DNA from 2 places in the Neobacillus sp. 204 genome. Region 1 is predicted to be linked to the other one. Evidence: predicted binding sites of a transcription regulator. Region 1 holds the regulator's gene; the other holds the start of a gene.

Region 1 (7,929 bases):
AGGTTGTCCTTTTTGTATTTAGATAGATAATGATCGATCTTTGATTATTATATAAAGGTGCTCATATAAAATCTTATTGAGGGGGCCATTTGTGCCCGAAGAAGAGGAGAAAGTTCCTGAACGGTAACAAAAGAGGCTCTTTAATGCCTGAAGAGGAGGAAAAAGTCCCTGAACGGTAACAAAAGAGGCTCTTTAATGCCCGAAGATGAGGAGAAAGTCCCTGAACGGTAACAAAAGAGGCCCTTTAATGCCCGAAGAAGAGGAAAAAGTTCCTGAACGGTAACAAAAGAGGCTCTTTAATGCCCGAAGATGAGAAAAGAAGCCTTTAGCGGTAACAAAAGAGGATCTATAATGCTCGTACAAGGTACAAAGACCTTAAACAGAAACAAAAGATGGTTTTAAATGTACAAACAAGAGTAAAGAGGCCTCCACCGATGCCAACCAGCCGTAAAATTCACCGCTACCAAGAAAAATTCTTTAGGACCCTCTATTCATTACACAATATAGGTGGCCGGCAAATCACAGTCAACCCAAATACGTTGTCTTTTTTTGTTCTTAATCAACTACTCCCCAACACAGCAATACATTTTTAACTTTTCCTAGGTTTCACAATGGCGAGATTTGGAGAAAATCATTAGTAGTGAATCGTTGCATCTACATAAAAAATTCAGTATAATTTAGTCAAATATAGTCAAAGTCAGAGAATGGGGGTGGGAAGATGAGAAACATCTCTGATATTATTGAAAAATATCTCAAACAAGTATTGGAATTAAGTGAAAAAGACCTTGTTGAAATTAAACGAAGTGAAGTCGCTGATAAATTCCAATGCGTTCCATCACAAATAAATTATGTAATTAATACCCGTTTCACCATTGAAAGAGGATATATTGTTGAAAGTAAACGCGGCGGTGGTGGATATATACGGATCATGAAGGTCCAATCCCATGACCTTGCCCATTTAATTGATCAATCGCTTGCACTTATTCAAAGCAGAATTAGTCAAACAAGTGCTGAAGATGTCATTTTCAGACTTGTTCAAGAAGAAATTGTCTCACAGCGGGAAGCGAAAATTATGTTAAGTGTTATTGATCGTTCCGTTCTTTATATTGATCTTCCATACCGAGATGAATTAAGAGCAAGAATGCTAAAGGCTATGTTAACATCTTTAAAATATAAATAAATTTTTTCGCTTGAGAGGTGAAAGTATGATTTGCCAGGAATGCAACCAAAGACCTGCAGCCCTCCATTTTACAAAAATCATTAATGGTGAAAAAACGGAAGTTCATCTTTGTGAAAAGTGTGCTCAGGAAAAAGGAGAAATGTTTATTTTTAATGGGGAATCTGGATTCGCTTTTAATAATTTATTAGCAGGATTATTAAATATAGACCCTACCTTTCAAAAGCCTAGTCAAAGTCCATTTCATCAGGAGGAAATCCTTCAATGCGACACTTGCTCGATGACATTTCCGCAGTTTTTAAAAGTCGGCCGCTTCGGTTGTTCTCATTGCTATGAAGCTTTTAAAGAACAACTGAACCCCGTGTTAAAGAGACTTCACAGCGGAAACTGGACACATAATGGGAAAATACCAAAGAGAATTGGTGGAGGCATCCATCTTCGAAAACAAATTGATGAATTAAAGAGTACTCTAAAAGAGTCAATTGCCAATGAAGAATTTGAAAAGGCAGCTGAGATTCGTGATGAGATACGTCATTTAGAGAGAAAATTAGCAACTAGCCACGAGGGAGGGGAATAACGTGTCGCTTGAACGGTTTTTAAATCAAGCTGTCAGCTCCTGGATGAGTTCGGAAGGACCTGATTCAGATATTGTCCTCAGTTCCCGAATTCGTTTGGCTCGTAACTTTGATGCTTATAAATTTCCAACGCTTTTTTCACATGAAGAAGCAAAAATGATCATTGAAAAAACGGAGGAAATCATTAATCAGTCCTCTATTCAAAAGTTTGGCCAACTGGAGTTACTGAAAATTGATGAACTTCAGCCCCTGCAAAAAAGGGTATTAGTGGAAAAACATTTAATCAGCCCAAATCTTGCAGAGGACTCACCCTATGGGGCTGTTCTATTAACCGAAAATGAAGAAGTTAGTATTATGATTAATGAAGAGGATCATATCCGTATTCAATGTTTGTTTCCTGGTTTGCAATTATCTGAAGCCTTAGACGCTGCAAATGAAATTGATGATTGGCTTGAGAGTAATATTCAATACGCATTTGATGAAAAACACGGTTATTTAACCAGCTGCCCTACTAATGTTGGAACAGGTCTCCGTGCTTCTGTCATGATGCACTTGCCAGGGTTGATTTTAACGCAGCAAATTAATCGAATTATTCCTGCAATTAATCAATTAGGTCTAGTTGTTAGAGGAATTTACGGTGAAGGCAGCGAAGCATTAGGAAATATCTTTCAAATTTCTAATCAAATAACCCTTGGAAAATCGGAAGAAGATATTTGCCGTGATCTTAAGGGGGTTGTTAGCCAGTTAATTTCACAAGAAAGGTCAGCACGTGAAGCATTACGGAAAACTTCAAACATACAATTAGAAGACAGGGTGTTCCGATCACTAGGTGTGTTATCTAATAGCCGAATTATTGAAACGAAAGAAGCAGCAAGGTGTTTATCTGATGTTCGGCTTGGAATAGATATGGGTTATATTGAAAATATGCCTAAGACGATATTGAATGAATTAATGATCTTGACCCAGCCAGGTTTCTTACAGCAATATGCTGGGGGTTCATTAAGACCACATGAAAGAGATATCCGACGGGCAGCATTAATTAGGGAACGAATAAAAATGGAGCAAGAAAAATAGGTGAGGAGGAAGAGAATATGATGTTCGGCCGTTTTACTGAAAGAGCGCAGAAAGTTCTAGCATTAGCACAAGAGGAAGCGATTCGTCTTGGACATAACAATATTGGAACAGAGCACATTTTATTAGGATTAACTCGTGAAGGAGAAGGAATTGCAGCAAAGGCACTTTATGGCCTTGGCTTAGGTTCTGAAAAAATCCAAAAAGAAGTAGAAAACTTAATTGGCAAAGGACAGGAAGCTTCTCAAACCATCCACTATACTCCAAGGGCTAAAAAAGTCATTGAACTATCGATGGATGAGGCCCGTAAATTAGGACATTCCTATGTTGGGACCGAGCATATTCTCCTTGGCTTAATCCGTGAAGGGGAAGGGGTTGCCGCACGAGTACTTAACAATCTTGGGGTAAGTTTAAATAAGGCGAGGCAGCAAGTGCTTCAACTATTAGGAAGCAATGAGTCTGGTGGGCATCAAGGCGGGGCATCTGCTAGTGCGAACACCCCAACGCTTGATAGTCTTGCCCGGGATCTAACCTCTATTGCCCGTGAAGGAAGCCTTGACCCTGTGATTGGACGCGGGAAGGAAATTCAACGTGTCATTGAAGTATTAAGCCGTCGGACAAAAAATAACCCTGTATTAATCGGTGAGCCTGGTGTAGGTAAAACAGCAATTGCAGAGGGTCTGGCCCAACAAATTGTTAATAACGAAGTGCCGGAAATTCTTCGTGATAAACGAGTGATGACTCTCGATATGGGAACAGTCGTCGCCGGTACGAAATATCGAGGCGAATTTGAAGACCGTTTGAAAAAAGTAATGGATGAAATTCGCCAAGCAGGCAATATTATTCTTTTCATTGATGAGTTGCATACCTTAATTGGCGCAGGCGGCGCTGAGGGAGCGATTGATGCTTCTAATATCTTAAAGCCGTCACTTGCGCGCGGAGAACTCCAATGTATTGGAGCGACGACACTCGATGAATATCGTAAATATATCGAAAAAGATGCAGCGCTAGAACGTCGCTTCCAGCCAATTCGTGTCGATGAGCCAACCATGGAAGAATCGATTCAGATCTTAGAAGGACTACGCGACCGTTACGAGGCACATCACCGTGTATCGATTACTGATGAAGCGATTCAAGCAGCTGTCAAACTATCAGACCGCTATATCTCTGACCGTTTCCTGCCAGATAAGGCAATTGATTTAATCGATGAAGCAGGTTCTAAGGTACGTCTCCGCTCCTTTACCACTCCGCCTAATTTGAAAGAATTAGAAGTGAAACTGGAAGAAGTTCGCAAGGAAAAAGATTCTGCTGTTCAGAGTCAAGAATTTGAAAAAGCTGCTTCCTTAAGGGATACTGAACAGCGTTTACGTGAACAACTGGAGGAAACGAAGAAGAATTGGAAGGAAAAACAAGGGAAAGAAAATAATGAAGTAACCGTGGAAGATATCGCAAGTGTTGTTTCCAGCTGGACCGGAGTTCCTGTTTCCAAGCTTGCCCAAACTGAGATGACAAAGCTCCTTAATTTAGAGGAAGTTCTTCATTCTCGTGTGATAGGCCAGGAAGAGGCGGTTAAAGCCGTTTCTAAGGCTGTCCGTCGTGCCCGAGCAGGGTTAAAGGATCCAAAACGACCAATTGGTTCCTTCGTCTTCCTTGGACCTACAGGTGTAGGAAAAACTGAATTAGCACGAGCCCTTGCAGAGGCTATGTTTGGTGATGAGGATGCGATGATTCGGATTGATATGTCTGAGTACATGGAGAAACACTCGACCTCGCGTCTGGTTGGTTCACCACCAGGATATGTCGGCTATGAGGAAGGCGGCCAATTAACAGAAAAGGTTCGCAGAAAGCCATATTCAGTTGTATTACTAGATGAAATTGAAAAGGCACATCCGGATGTATTTAATATCCTTCTGCAAGTCCTTGAAGATGGACGGTTAACTGATTCCAAAGGTAGAACGGTTGACTTCCGTAATACAGTTCTGATTATGACGTCCAATGTTGGTGCTGAAGCACTAAAACGCAACAAGTATGTGGGCTTTAATATTCAGGATGGTGAGCAGGATTATAAAGATATGAAGGGGAAAGTGATGGGCGAATTAAAGAAAGCCTTCCGTCCTGAATTTTTGAACCGTATCGATGAAATTATTGTTTTCCATGCGTTAGAGAGAAAGCATCTTGAAGAAATTGTTACTTTGTTATCAGAGCAGTTAGTGAAACGCTTAAAAGAACAAAATATATCTTTAGAACTAACCGCTGCAGCAAAGGAGAAAATTTCTCAGGAAGGCTATGACCCTGAGTATGGAGCACGACCATTACGCCGTGCGATTCAAAAGCATATTGAAGACAGACTTTCTGAAGAACTATTAAAGGGAACCTTATTAACAGGACAGCATGCAATCATTGATGTTGATAATGGAGAATTTATTGTTCGAATGGCTGAGAAAACAAGTTTAGTAAAATAGAACTTGGTAGAAATACCTATGGAGAGGTACACGTAAATAAAGTATATTCGTGTACCTCTTTTTCTATCGATTTTTTGAAATGAAAAAGTAAAATAGGTGTGGTAACCTTTAAATAGTTAGCAAATTTTGGCTCTAGCACCCGGCGTATTCCGCTATATGGTGCTTGTGCCTTTCTTATGTGGCAAGAGAGGATCGAAGATTATGGCAAAACGAAAGACTAAGTTTATGTGTCAGGAATGCGGATATGAATCACCAAAGTGGATGGGAAAATGTCCTGGCTGCGGTGAATGGAATAAGATGGTTGAGGAAGTTGAAGTAACTGGTGCCACGAGAAGAGGGGCCTTTGCTCATTCTCAAAGTGGAACAGGGCTTCTAGCGAAACCAATGCCAATTAATTCCATTGAAATGGAAAATGAACCACGGATTCTTACTGATTTAAACGAATTAAACCGTGTCCTTGGCGGCGGTGTGGTTAAGGGCTCATTAGTGTTAATTGGTGGAGACCCAGGAATTGGGAAGTCAACGCTTCTCTTACAAGTTTCATCGCAACTCGCGAATAAAGGAAATCAGGTTTTATACATATCGGGTGAAGAATCGTTGCGGCAAACCAAACTTCGTGCAGAGCGATTAGGTATCTCTTCTGAAAATCTCCTCGTATACTCTGAAACAAATCTTGAGGAAATTAACCGGACCATCGATGGTACGAGTCCAAGCTTTGTCATCATCGATTCGATCCAAACGGTCTTTCACCCAGATGTAACAAGCGCGCCAGGGAGTGTCTCACAGGTTCGTGAGTGTACCTCGGAATTAATGAGAATTGGGAAGACCAAAGGGATTGCGATCTTTATTGTTGGACACGTAACAAAAGAAGGGTCCATTGCGGGTCCAAGGCTGTTAGAACATATGGTGGATACCGTCCTTTATTTTGAAGGAGAAAGACACCATACCTATCGAATCCTGAGAGCCGTTAAAAATCGATTTGGTTCGACCAATGAAATGGGAATTTTTGAGATGAAAGAATTGGGCCTTGAAGAGGTAGCCAATCCTTCTGAAATATTCTTAGAGGAGCGTTCGCGGGGTGCAGCAGGCTCCACGGTAGTGGCATCGATGGAAGGGACAAGACCGGTCCTTGTGGAAATTCAAGCCTTAATTTCCCCAACCAGTTTTGGAAACCCACGAAGAATGGCCACAGGTATTGATCATAACCGTGTGCCACTTTTGATGGCAGTTTTAGAAAAGCGGGTCGGGATGCTCCTTCAGAACCAGGATGCCTATCTAAAAGTGGCTGGTGGCGTGAAATTGGATGAGCCAGCGATTGATTTAGCCGTTGCTGTCAGTATTGCTTCAAGTTTCAGAGATAAGCCGACAAGACCGACTGATTGTATCATTGGGGAAGTCGGGTTAACCGGTGAAGTAAGAAGGGTGTCAAGGATTGAGCAGCGTGTCCAAGAAGCTGCCAAACTTGGTTTTGAGCGCGTCATTCTACCTGCTAATAATCTTGGCGGCTGGAAAGGACCGACGGGAGTCGAACTTATTGGTGTTTCGAATGTAAGTGAAGCATTAAAAGCAGCGTTGGGAGGGTAGCAGATGGAAAGTAAAAAGTTAGGAGAGCATACAGTAAGTGAAGTATTACAGTTCCTTGCACCTGGTACACCCATTCGTGAGGGCATCGACAATGTACTTCGTGCCAACACAGGAGGCCTTATTGTCATAGGTTTTAACGAAAAAGTAAAAAGTATCGTTGATGGTGGGTTTGAAATTAATTGTCCGTTTTCGCCAAGCTTTTTATATGAATTGGCCAAAATGGACGGCGCTATTATCCTTAATGAATTAGGGAATAAAATTTTGTTTGCTAATGCCCAGCTAGCCCCTGACTCAGATATCCCCTCTACAGAAACAGGAATGCGGCACCGCACCGCTGAAAGAACAGCAAAACAAACAAAAGCACTAGTCATCGCGATCTCCCAAAGGAGAAATGTTATTACCCTGTATCAAGGGAATTTCCGTTATGCCTTAAAAGATATTGCGGTTATTTTAACAAAGGCCAATCAAGCCATTCAGACGCTTGAAAAGTATAAGACTGTCCTAGAACAAAGTATTACCAATCTGAGTATTCTGGAGTTCGAAGAGTCCGTAACCTATAACGACTTTTTACTAGTTCTCCATCGGTTTGAAATGGTCCTAAAGATCAAAAACGAGCTGCTAACCTATTTACATGAATTAGGGACTGAAGGCCGTCTCATTCGTTTACAACTGAATGAAATCTTAACCGATTTGGAAGTGGAGACGATGCTCATTATCAAAGATTATGCCTTTGATAGAGACGTCAAGGCCAGAGACGTGCTCAACCGGATGCAGGCAATGACTACGAATGGAACGATAGAGGATATGGTGTTATTAAAACTAATGGGGTATCTTGGTTATGTTCATCTTGATGAGAATAAAAATCCGCGCGGTTACCGCATTCTTAATAAAATTCCCAGACTTCCATCTATCATTATTGAAAATTTAATTAGCAGTTTTGGTGAACTCGCCAAAATCATCTCAGCATCTGTCGAAGAGCTCGATGATGTCGAAGGGATTGGGGAAGTTCGTGCCAAAAAGATTAAGGAAGGCTTTAAATTAATTAAAGAGCGGTTATACA
Region 2 (7,929 bases), on a different contig from region 1:
CCATTTTTTCTGGTGCAGGTACAAGCCCTTTCACTTCTTCAGCAAAGCTTTTTGCTTCCGCAAGTGTTTTGTTCATTTTCCAGTTTCCTGCAATGATTGGTTTACGCATACTGGCACATCCTTTCATAGTTCATGCTCTATTAAACTTGCCTGTTGCTTTCCGCTCCAGGCGCTTCGCTTTCCGCGGGCGTGCCGGGGAGCCTCCTCGGCGCTTTTAGCGCCTGCGGGGTCTCCCCTGCCCCGTACTCCCGCTGGAGTCTTCGCGCCTTCCGCTCCAATCAACAGTGTGGTAAAATCAAGAATAACCATTAATACAGGCTATTATTTAAAAAATTATTTATCGTTCAAGGCCACTACGCCTGGCAGGGCTTTACCTTCCATAAATTCAAGGGAAGCGCCGCCTCCTGTGGAGATGTGGCTCATTTTGTCTGCTAAATTGAATTTTTCAACAGCTGCTGCTGAGTCTCCACCGCCAATAACTGAATATGTACCTTCTGCTTCAGCAAGTGCTTCGGCCACCGCTTTAGTGCCGTTAGCAAACTTATCAATTTCAAATACACCCATTGGTCCATTCCAAATCACTAGTTTTGATTTTTGAATGACGTCACGATAGATCTCAGCTGTTTTCGGCCCAATATCAAGTGCTTCCCAATCAGCAGGAATTTCCTCAATCGCAACTACTTTGGAATTAGCGTCTGCAGAGAAATCATCTGCAACGATGGCATCAACAGGCATATAGAAATTAACACCCTTTGCCTTAGCTTTTTCAATAAACGATTTTGCAAGATCAATTTTGTCTGCTTCAAGAAGTGATTTTCCCACTTCATGGCCCTGTGCTTTGACAAATGTATAAGCAAGACCGCCGCCAATAATTAAGTTATCGACTAATTCTAAAAGATTTTCAATAACACCAATCTTGTCCTTTACTTTGGCTCCACCGATGATCGCTGTAAATGGGCGTTCCGGATTAGAAAGTGCTTTACCAAGTACATCAAGTTCTTTTTCCATTAAAAGACCTGAAACAGCTGGCAGAATATGAGCAATACCTTCAGTTGAAGCATGAGCACGGTGTGCTGCACCAAATGCATCATTTACATAAACATCAGCTAACTCGGCAAATGATTTCGCCAACTCAGGATCATTCTTTTCCTCGCCCGGATAGAAACGGACATTTTCAAGCAACAGGACATCGCCTTCCGTCATTGTTTCAATCAACGCGTTTACAGAATCACCATAGGCTTCATCTGCCTTCTTTACGTCTTTACCAAGCAGTTCAGATAGTCTGACACCGGCTGGAGTTAAGCGCATTTCTTCGACTACTTTTCCTTTTGGACGGCCGAAGTGGCTGGCTAAAATCACCTTCGCACCTTGTTCCACTAAGTATTGAATCGTTGGCAATGCCGCACGAATCCGCGTGTCGTCCGTAATTTCACCATCCTGCATAGGAACGTTAAAATCCACTCGGCAAAATACGCGTTTACCTTTTACATCGACATCTTTGAGAGTTTTCTTATTCATAAAGGACCTCCGAAAGTTTGGTATGAAGAAAATGAATTATCTAAAATCAGTAAAAAAAGGGGAGGGGGGCATATACTCCCCGCTCCCCTTTGGAAAACCTTTGTAATGTTCAACTTCTTATGATTGAAAACCAATCATCGTCCGTTCCGATATATTAAAGTCCTTTTTGTGCAAGGTAGTCAACAAGGTCAACAACGCGGTTAGAGTAACCAACTTCGTTATCGTACCAAGATAATACTTTTACCATGTTGCCTTCAAGAACCATTGTTGATAATGCATCGATTGTCGAAGAAACTTTAGCTCCGTTGTAATCAGTAGAAACTAATGGAAGTTCACTGTATGCTAGAATACCTTTTAATGGGCCTTCTGCAGCTGCTTTTAATGCAGAGTTAACTTCATCAGCTGTTACTTCTCTGTCTAATTCTGCTACTAAGTCAACAACAGAAACGTTCGGTGTTGGAACGCGAATAGCCATACCGTTTAATTTACCCTTAAGTTCTGGTAAAACAAGCGCAACTGCTTTTGCAGCACCAGTTGAAGTTGGAATCATGTTTTCAGCTGCTGCACGTGCACGACGGTAGTCTTTGTGCGGCAAGTCAAGAATTTGTTGGTCATTTGTGTATGAGTGAATAGTTGTCATCATACCGCGTTTGATTCCAAAAGTATCATTTAATACTTTTGCAAACGGAGCTAGACAGTTTGTAGTACAAGAAGCGTTTGAAATAACATGGTGGTTATTTGCATCATATTTGTCTTCGTTAACACCCATTACGATTGTGATATCTTCGTTAGATGCTGGTGCAGAGATAATTACTTTTTTAGCGCCTGCTTCAAGATGTTTCGCAGCATCTTCACGTTTGGTGAAACGGCCTGTAGATTCAACAACTACGTCCACGCCAAGATCGCCCCAGCCTAATTGTGCAGGATCGCGTTCTGCAAGAACTTTCACTTTGTGTCCGCCAACTACTAGGTATTCGCCATCAACAGTAACATCTTCTTGTAGAGTCCCGTGAACAGTATCATATTTTAGAAGATGTGCAAGCATATTTGCATCAGTTAAGTCATTAATTGCAACGATTTCCACAGTGCTATTTCCTAAAGCCGCACGAAAAACGTTACGACCGATACGTCCAAATCCATTAATACCAACTTTTACTGACATGATAAATTTCCTCCTTTAATTGGGTAAGGATGTTTTTTATTTTTAAAAAGGATTTACCCTTTTAATAACTTTCTCGCTGCACCTTCATCTGTGATTAAAATCGTCGATGCTGGTGCTTGTTTTAAGTATGCCTTGATAGCCTTAGCCTTGGAAGTCCCGCCTGCAACCGCGATGACATTAGGAATGCCAACCAGATCTTCTAACTGCAGGCCAATCGTTAATACCTTGTGAACAATTTCACCTTGTTCATTAAAATAATAGCCAAAAGCTTCACCCACAGCTTTGCTGCTTTCAAGCATACTTAGAATCTCAGGGTTGGTTTTTCGCCGTTCAGCCATTGTGATAGCATCTCCAATTCCATGAAGAACCATGCTAGCTGATTTAATTAGTTTTAATACTTCATGAATGTCAGGTTCTCTGATAAGCGATTCGTAGATATCTGTACTGACCTGATCAGGAACATAGAACACTCGATGTTTGGATTGGGTGTTTCTGGACATAATCGAACAAATCGTATTTGCCTGATTTTGAACATCCTCACCTACTCCGCCTCTTGCTGGTACAAACAGTAATTCCTTTTGGGTAATCTCTGGTGATAGTCTTTCGGCGACAGCAGCCATCGTTGAACCGCCAGTTACAGCAATGATATTTTTTCCGCTGAGAAGCTTTTTCATGCAAATAGCACTTGCCTTGCCAAGTTCACCTTTTACCATGGGCGATTCATCACTATTGCCAGGTACAATGATGGCCTTTTTAATGCCCAGCTTGTGCTTCAATTCCAACTCCATCACATCAATACCCTTTAACTCACGCATAAAGCCTTCCAAGTCTTCAAGCAAATTTTTCCCTTCAGGCGTTAAACTCATTCCCACATTATTCGTGTAAATTAAATCTTGCTCCCTTAGGAAATCAACTTCACCGCGAAGGACTCTTTCGGTATACCCGAGACTGACTGCTAAACTCCGTCTTCCTACCGGCTGCATAAAACCAATGTACCTTAGGATAGAATATCTCTTCTGTAGGACCTGCAGGAGGTCGGGTAATAATCTTTTTTGGATATCGATTAATGACTGCATGAATCTCATGCTCCTTTATTATATGTAGTTGGTCTAAAAATGTCCACCATAGACATATTATGTCCCGCTACATTCAAAAAAAATCATCCCTGCTACGTTTTTCATTGTAACAGGAGTGAAAATCTATTTCAACTATTAAAATTGGCTTTTTTTTCATGCAAACGGTTACTTATGTCAAATTTGTTAATTACACCGAATCCTGCTTCTACTCCGTCAATATAAACAACTGGGATCATCAAACCATATTGTTCGGTTAATTCATCACTGGATTCAATATCAATTTCTTCTAAGGTAAACTCCCAGTCTTTGTTTAGCTCCAGAAGTGTAGACTTTGCCTTGTCACATAGCGGGCAGCTTTTCCTTGTATATAATGTGATTGTTGTTTGATCCATCGTTTTTGTTCCTTTCATTCAAACCTTTTTCTTTTCGAAGAGGAGGGAATTCCCAATTGATCCCGGTACTTAGCAATCGTCCTTCTTGAAACCACCATACCTTCCTCTATTTTTAAATGTTCGACAATTTCTTGATCAGAAAGCGGTTTTTGTTTATTCTCTTTTTCTATTAAAGTCGCAATTTTCTTCTTTACTTGTGTGGATGAGGTATTTTCATCCTCTGAAGTGGTTTGAATCGTACTTGTAAAAAAAGACTTTAACGAAAACGTCCCAATTGGTGTTTGCACATATTTTTCTCGAACCGCCCGGCTGACTGTGGATTCATGGATTTCAAGTTCTCCGGCAATTTCCTTCATGGTCATCGGTACTAAATATTGTGACCCTTTTTGAAAAAATGCAGCCTGCTTTTCAATAATTTTTGCAATCACCTTAGTTAAAGTTTCTTTACGTTGTTCAATACTTTTTTGAATCCACTGGTAATCCTGGAGTTTATCCTGCAGGAAGCGGCTTACCTGTTGGTCTTGATCTTTAAATTTATTATAATACTGCTCATTAAGGCTAATCCTTGGCAGCGATTCATCAGACATCCTGACGGTTAGTCCCTCGCTTGATTGCTCGACGATGGCATCCGGAATGATATACGTCGTTGCTTCTTTCCCTAATAAAGTTCCTGGCTTGGGGTTTAAGGATTGAATTTGGTCGAAAATATCTTGGATATCCTTAAGAGTTATTTTCAGTTCTTTTGCAATTGGCTTCCACTTCTTTTCGGCGAAGGGAATGAAATATTCAGAGACAATCTTTTGTGCTAATTCATTATTTGGATCTAGATAATAGATTTGCATCAATAGGCACTCTTGCAGATTTCTTGCACCAATCCCCGCTGGCTCCAGTGTTTGGATAATCGCTAAGCATTCTTCAACTAGCTCTTCTGTTACTCTTAGCTTATCAGCAATTTCATTAAGGTCTCCACCAAAGTAACCGTTTTCATCTAAATTTTGGATAAGGTGGCGAATGACATTCAACTGCTCCACCGATAAATTTGTAATTTTTAATTGAGAAAGTAGATAATCTTCAAGTGAAAAAGGTTTATCAGCAATTTGCTCAATCCAGTCCTTTTCCGCCTTTTGATGTTTCCGACGATTGCGGTCAATCAATGGATTCATTGGTTTAATATTGCTATTTTCAATCTGCAATAGGGGATTTTCAAGTGCCTTATCTTCTAAAAAAGCAGTTAACTCATGAGCAGAGTACTGCAATAATGCAATGGCCTGCGATAACTCCTGAGTCATCGCCAATTTTAATGTCTGTTGTTGCCATAAACCGGCCTTTAAGTTCATTCGTATCCCCCCTGTAGTCTATTTTACACGATGGAAGGAAATTCGGGAATGGAAAATGATAAACTGTGAGTTATGTGACACCATAGGAGGCTGTTTTATCAAATAAAAAGCCTCCTGTTACAATAAACAGGAGGCTTTGAAGATGCGCTCGGCAGGAATCGAACCTGCATTTCAAGCTTCGGAGGCTTGCGTGCTATCCGTTGCACCACGAGCGCAAATATTAGCGACTTACATATTATATGCCAGTTTCTTTAACTTTGCAAGCATGTGATTTGGTTTAAAATCGTCAAGATTGGATATGATGGATTAGGGAAAGTTGTCGAACATTTTTAAAGCCAAATGGTTTGACCTTTATTGACCATCAGTGTATGATAACAATACATATTACTATTACCTTTACAATCAAAGGAGGAAGAAAAATGAATTTAATCCCTACAGTAATTGAACAAACAAACCGGGGCGAGCGTGCGTATGACATTTACTCCCGTCTGTTAAAAGACCGGATTATTATGTTGGGAAGTGCCATCGATGATCATGTGGCTAACAGCATTGTAGCACAATTATTATTCCTTGAAGCGGATAACCCAGAAAAAGATATTTCTTTATATATCAACAGCCCAGGCGGCAGCATCACAGCTGGTATGGCGATTTATGATACGATGCAATTCATCAAACCAAAGGTTCAAACGATTTGTATTGGTATGGCTGCATCCATGGGTGCATTCTTACTTGCAGCTGGGGAAAAAGGCAAGCGTTATGCCCTTCCAAATGCTGAGGTTATGATTCACCAACCACTAGGCGGTGCCCAAGGACAAGCAACTGAAATCGAGATTGCTGCCAAACGCATTCTCTTCCTTCGCGAAAAATTAAATGGTATTCTTGCAGAACGTACTGGACAGTCCCTTGAAGTAATCGCTAAAGATACTGACCGCGATAATTTCATGACGGCTGACCGTGCAAAAGAATATGGTCTAATCGACCATATCATCACACGTAATCTAATTGATGATGAGAAGAAAAATAAATAAGTAAATAACAGTAAAAGCAATCGGCATTGACCGGTTGCTTTTTTTAATGGCTGTTTTCGTAATCAAACTTAATTCTGAGTGAACGTTTTGTGCTGCTTCAGTTCTTACGGACAAAACTCGCTATGCCACATCACGAAATGTCCGTAATACCGGTTCTTACGGACAAAACTCGCTAAGTCACATCACGAAATGTCCGTAATACTGGCAATTACAATTTGAACATAATCTGAAGCAACAATCTTTTAGAAAAGAGCCATTTAAAATCGAAACGACCGGTTCCAAATTGGAGCCGGTCGTAAATAATTAATGTTCTTTCTGGATAAAATCAGCTAATGCTTCAATGGCAGAAGCTTCATCCTCGCCATCTGCAACGATATCAATCATGACACCCGAGCCAACTGCAAGACTCATTAAGCCCATAATGCTTTTCGCATTCACTTTCTTTCCGTCCTTTTCAAGGAAAATATCCGCTGTAAACCGGTTGGCTTCTTGGACAAAAAGAGCGGCAGGCCGTGCTTGAAGGCCAGTTTTTAATTTTACTTCTACTTGTTTCACTAACATTACACAATTCCTCCTCATGTTTATTCTCTATTTTTATTAGTTTTTGTTCACAATATTTGGTTGCGAGCACATGTTATGGCTTTCACATGTTTAGCTGCTTGAGAATTGTTTTATTCTTTTATAACTATATCCCCTGCACGAAGCTTTTCTGCGATTGCATCAATTTTTCTTAAACGATGATTAATTCCAGATTTACTGATGGCACCACCAGAAACCATTTCGCCCAATTCTTTAAGGGTCACATCTGTATAATTTAAGCGGAGTTCTGCAATTTCTCTTAATTTTTCAGGTAAAATTTGCAGACCAACCGTTTGATTGATGTAGCGAATATTCTCGACCTGCCTAATCGAAGCACCAATCGTTTTATTAAGATTGGCGGTTTCACAGTTTACAAGCCGATTAACTGAATTGCGCATATCACGAACAATTCGAACATCTTCGAAGCGGAGCAAGGCGTTATGAGCACCGACGATATTTAAGAACTCGGTGATTTTCTCCGCTTCTTTTAAATAGGTAATATAGCCTTTTTTGCGTTCAAGTGTTTTACTATTCAGTCCAAATGTATTCATTAATTCGCATAAAGAATCATTGTGTTCTTTATAGAGCGAAAAAATTTCTAAATGATAAGAAGATGTTTCAGGATTATTGACGGATCCACCCGCTAGAAATGCACCGCGCAGATAAGAACGCTTACAACATTTCTTTTTCACAAGTTCCTGCGAAATATCATGAATGATGGTAAAACCCTCACCGATAATTTTTGTATCCTCGAGAATTTCCTTAGCCTGCTGGGATAAGCGGACAATATAGACGTTGTTTTTTTTCAAACGCATCTTTTTCCGCACAAGCAACTCT

What was found. Region 1 encodes CtsR, which represses protease genes until heat stress. Its sites were predicted from a motif close to ATGGTCAATAAAGGTCAAACA; they were not measured.
Region 2: the regulator CtsR is predicted to act here: its motif matches at 5,827-5,847, upstream of clpP (ATP-dependent Clp endopeptidase proteolytic subunit ClpP).

The regions. Positions count from the first base shown of each region.
Region 1 is NZ_JBJORY010000017.1:22-7,950, forward strand. It holds gene ACJ004_RS25510 (CtsR family transcriptional regulator) at 719-1,180, shown strand; gene mcsA (protein-arginine kinase activator protein McsA) at 1,206-1,754, shown strand; gene mcsB (protein-arginine kinase McsB) at 1,756-2,826, shown strand; gene clpC (ATP-dependent protease ATP-binding subunit ClpC) at 2,844-5,285, shown strand; gene radA (DNA repair protein RadA) at 5,487-6,869, shown strand; gene disA (DNA integrity scanning diadenylate cyclase DisA) at 6,873-7,929, shown strand, end outside.
Region 2 is NZ_JBJORY010000004.1:137,963-145,891, reverse strand. It holds gene tpiA (triose-phosphate isomerase) at 1-109, opposite strand, end outside; gene ACJ004_RS10020 (phosphoglycerate kinase) at 334-1,518, opposite strand; gene gap (type I glyceraldehyde-3-phosphate dehydrogenase) at 1,673-2,680, opposite strand; gene ACJ004_RS10010 (sugar-binding transcriptional regulator) at 2,734-3,756, opposite strand; gene ACJ004_RS10005 (glutaredoxin family protein) at 3,885-4,166, opposite strand; gene rpoN (RNA polymerase factor sigma-54) at 4,163-5,485, opposite strand; tRNA gene ACJ004_RS09995 (tRNA-Arg) at 5,629-5,700, opposite strand; gene clpP (ATP-dependent Clp endopeptidase proteolytic subunit ClpP) at 5,905-6,513, shown strand; gene ACJ004_RS09985 (HPr family phosphocarrier protein) at 6,817-7,074, opposite strand; gene whiA (DNA-binding protein WhiA) at 7,185-7,929, opposite strand, start outside.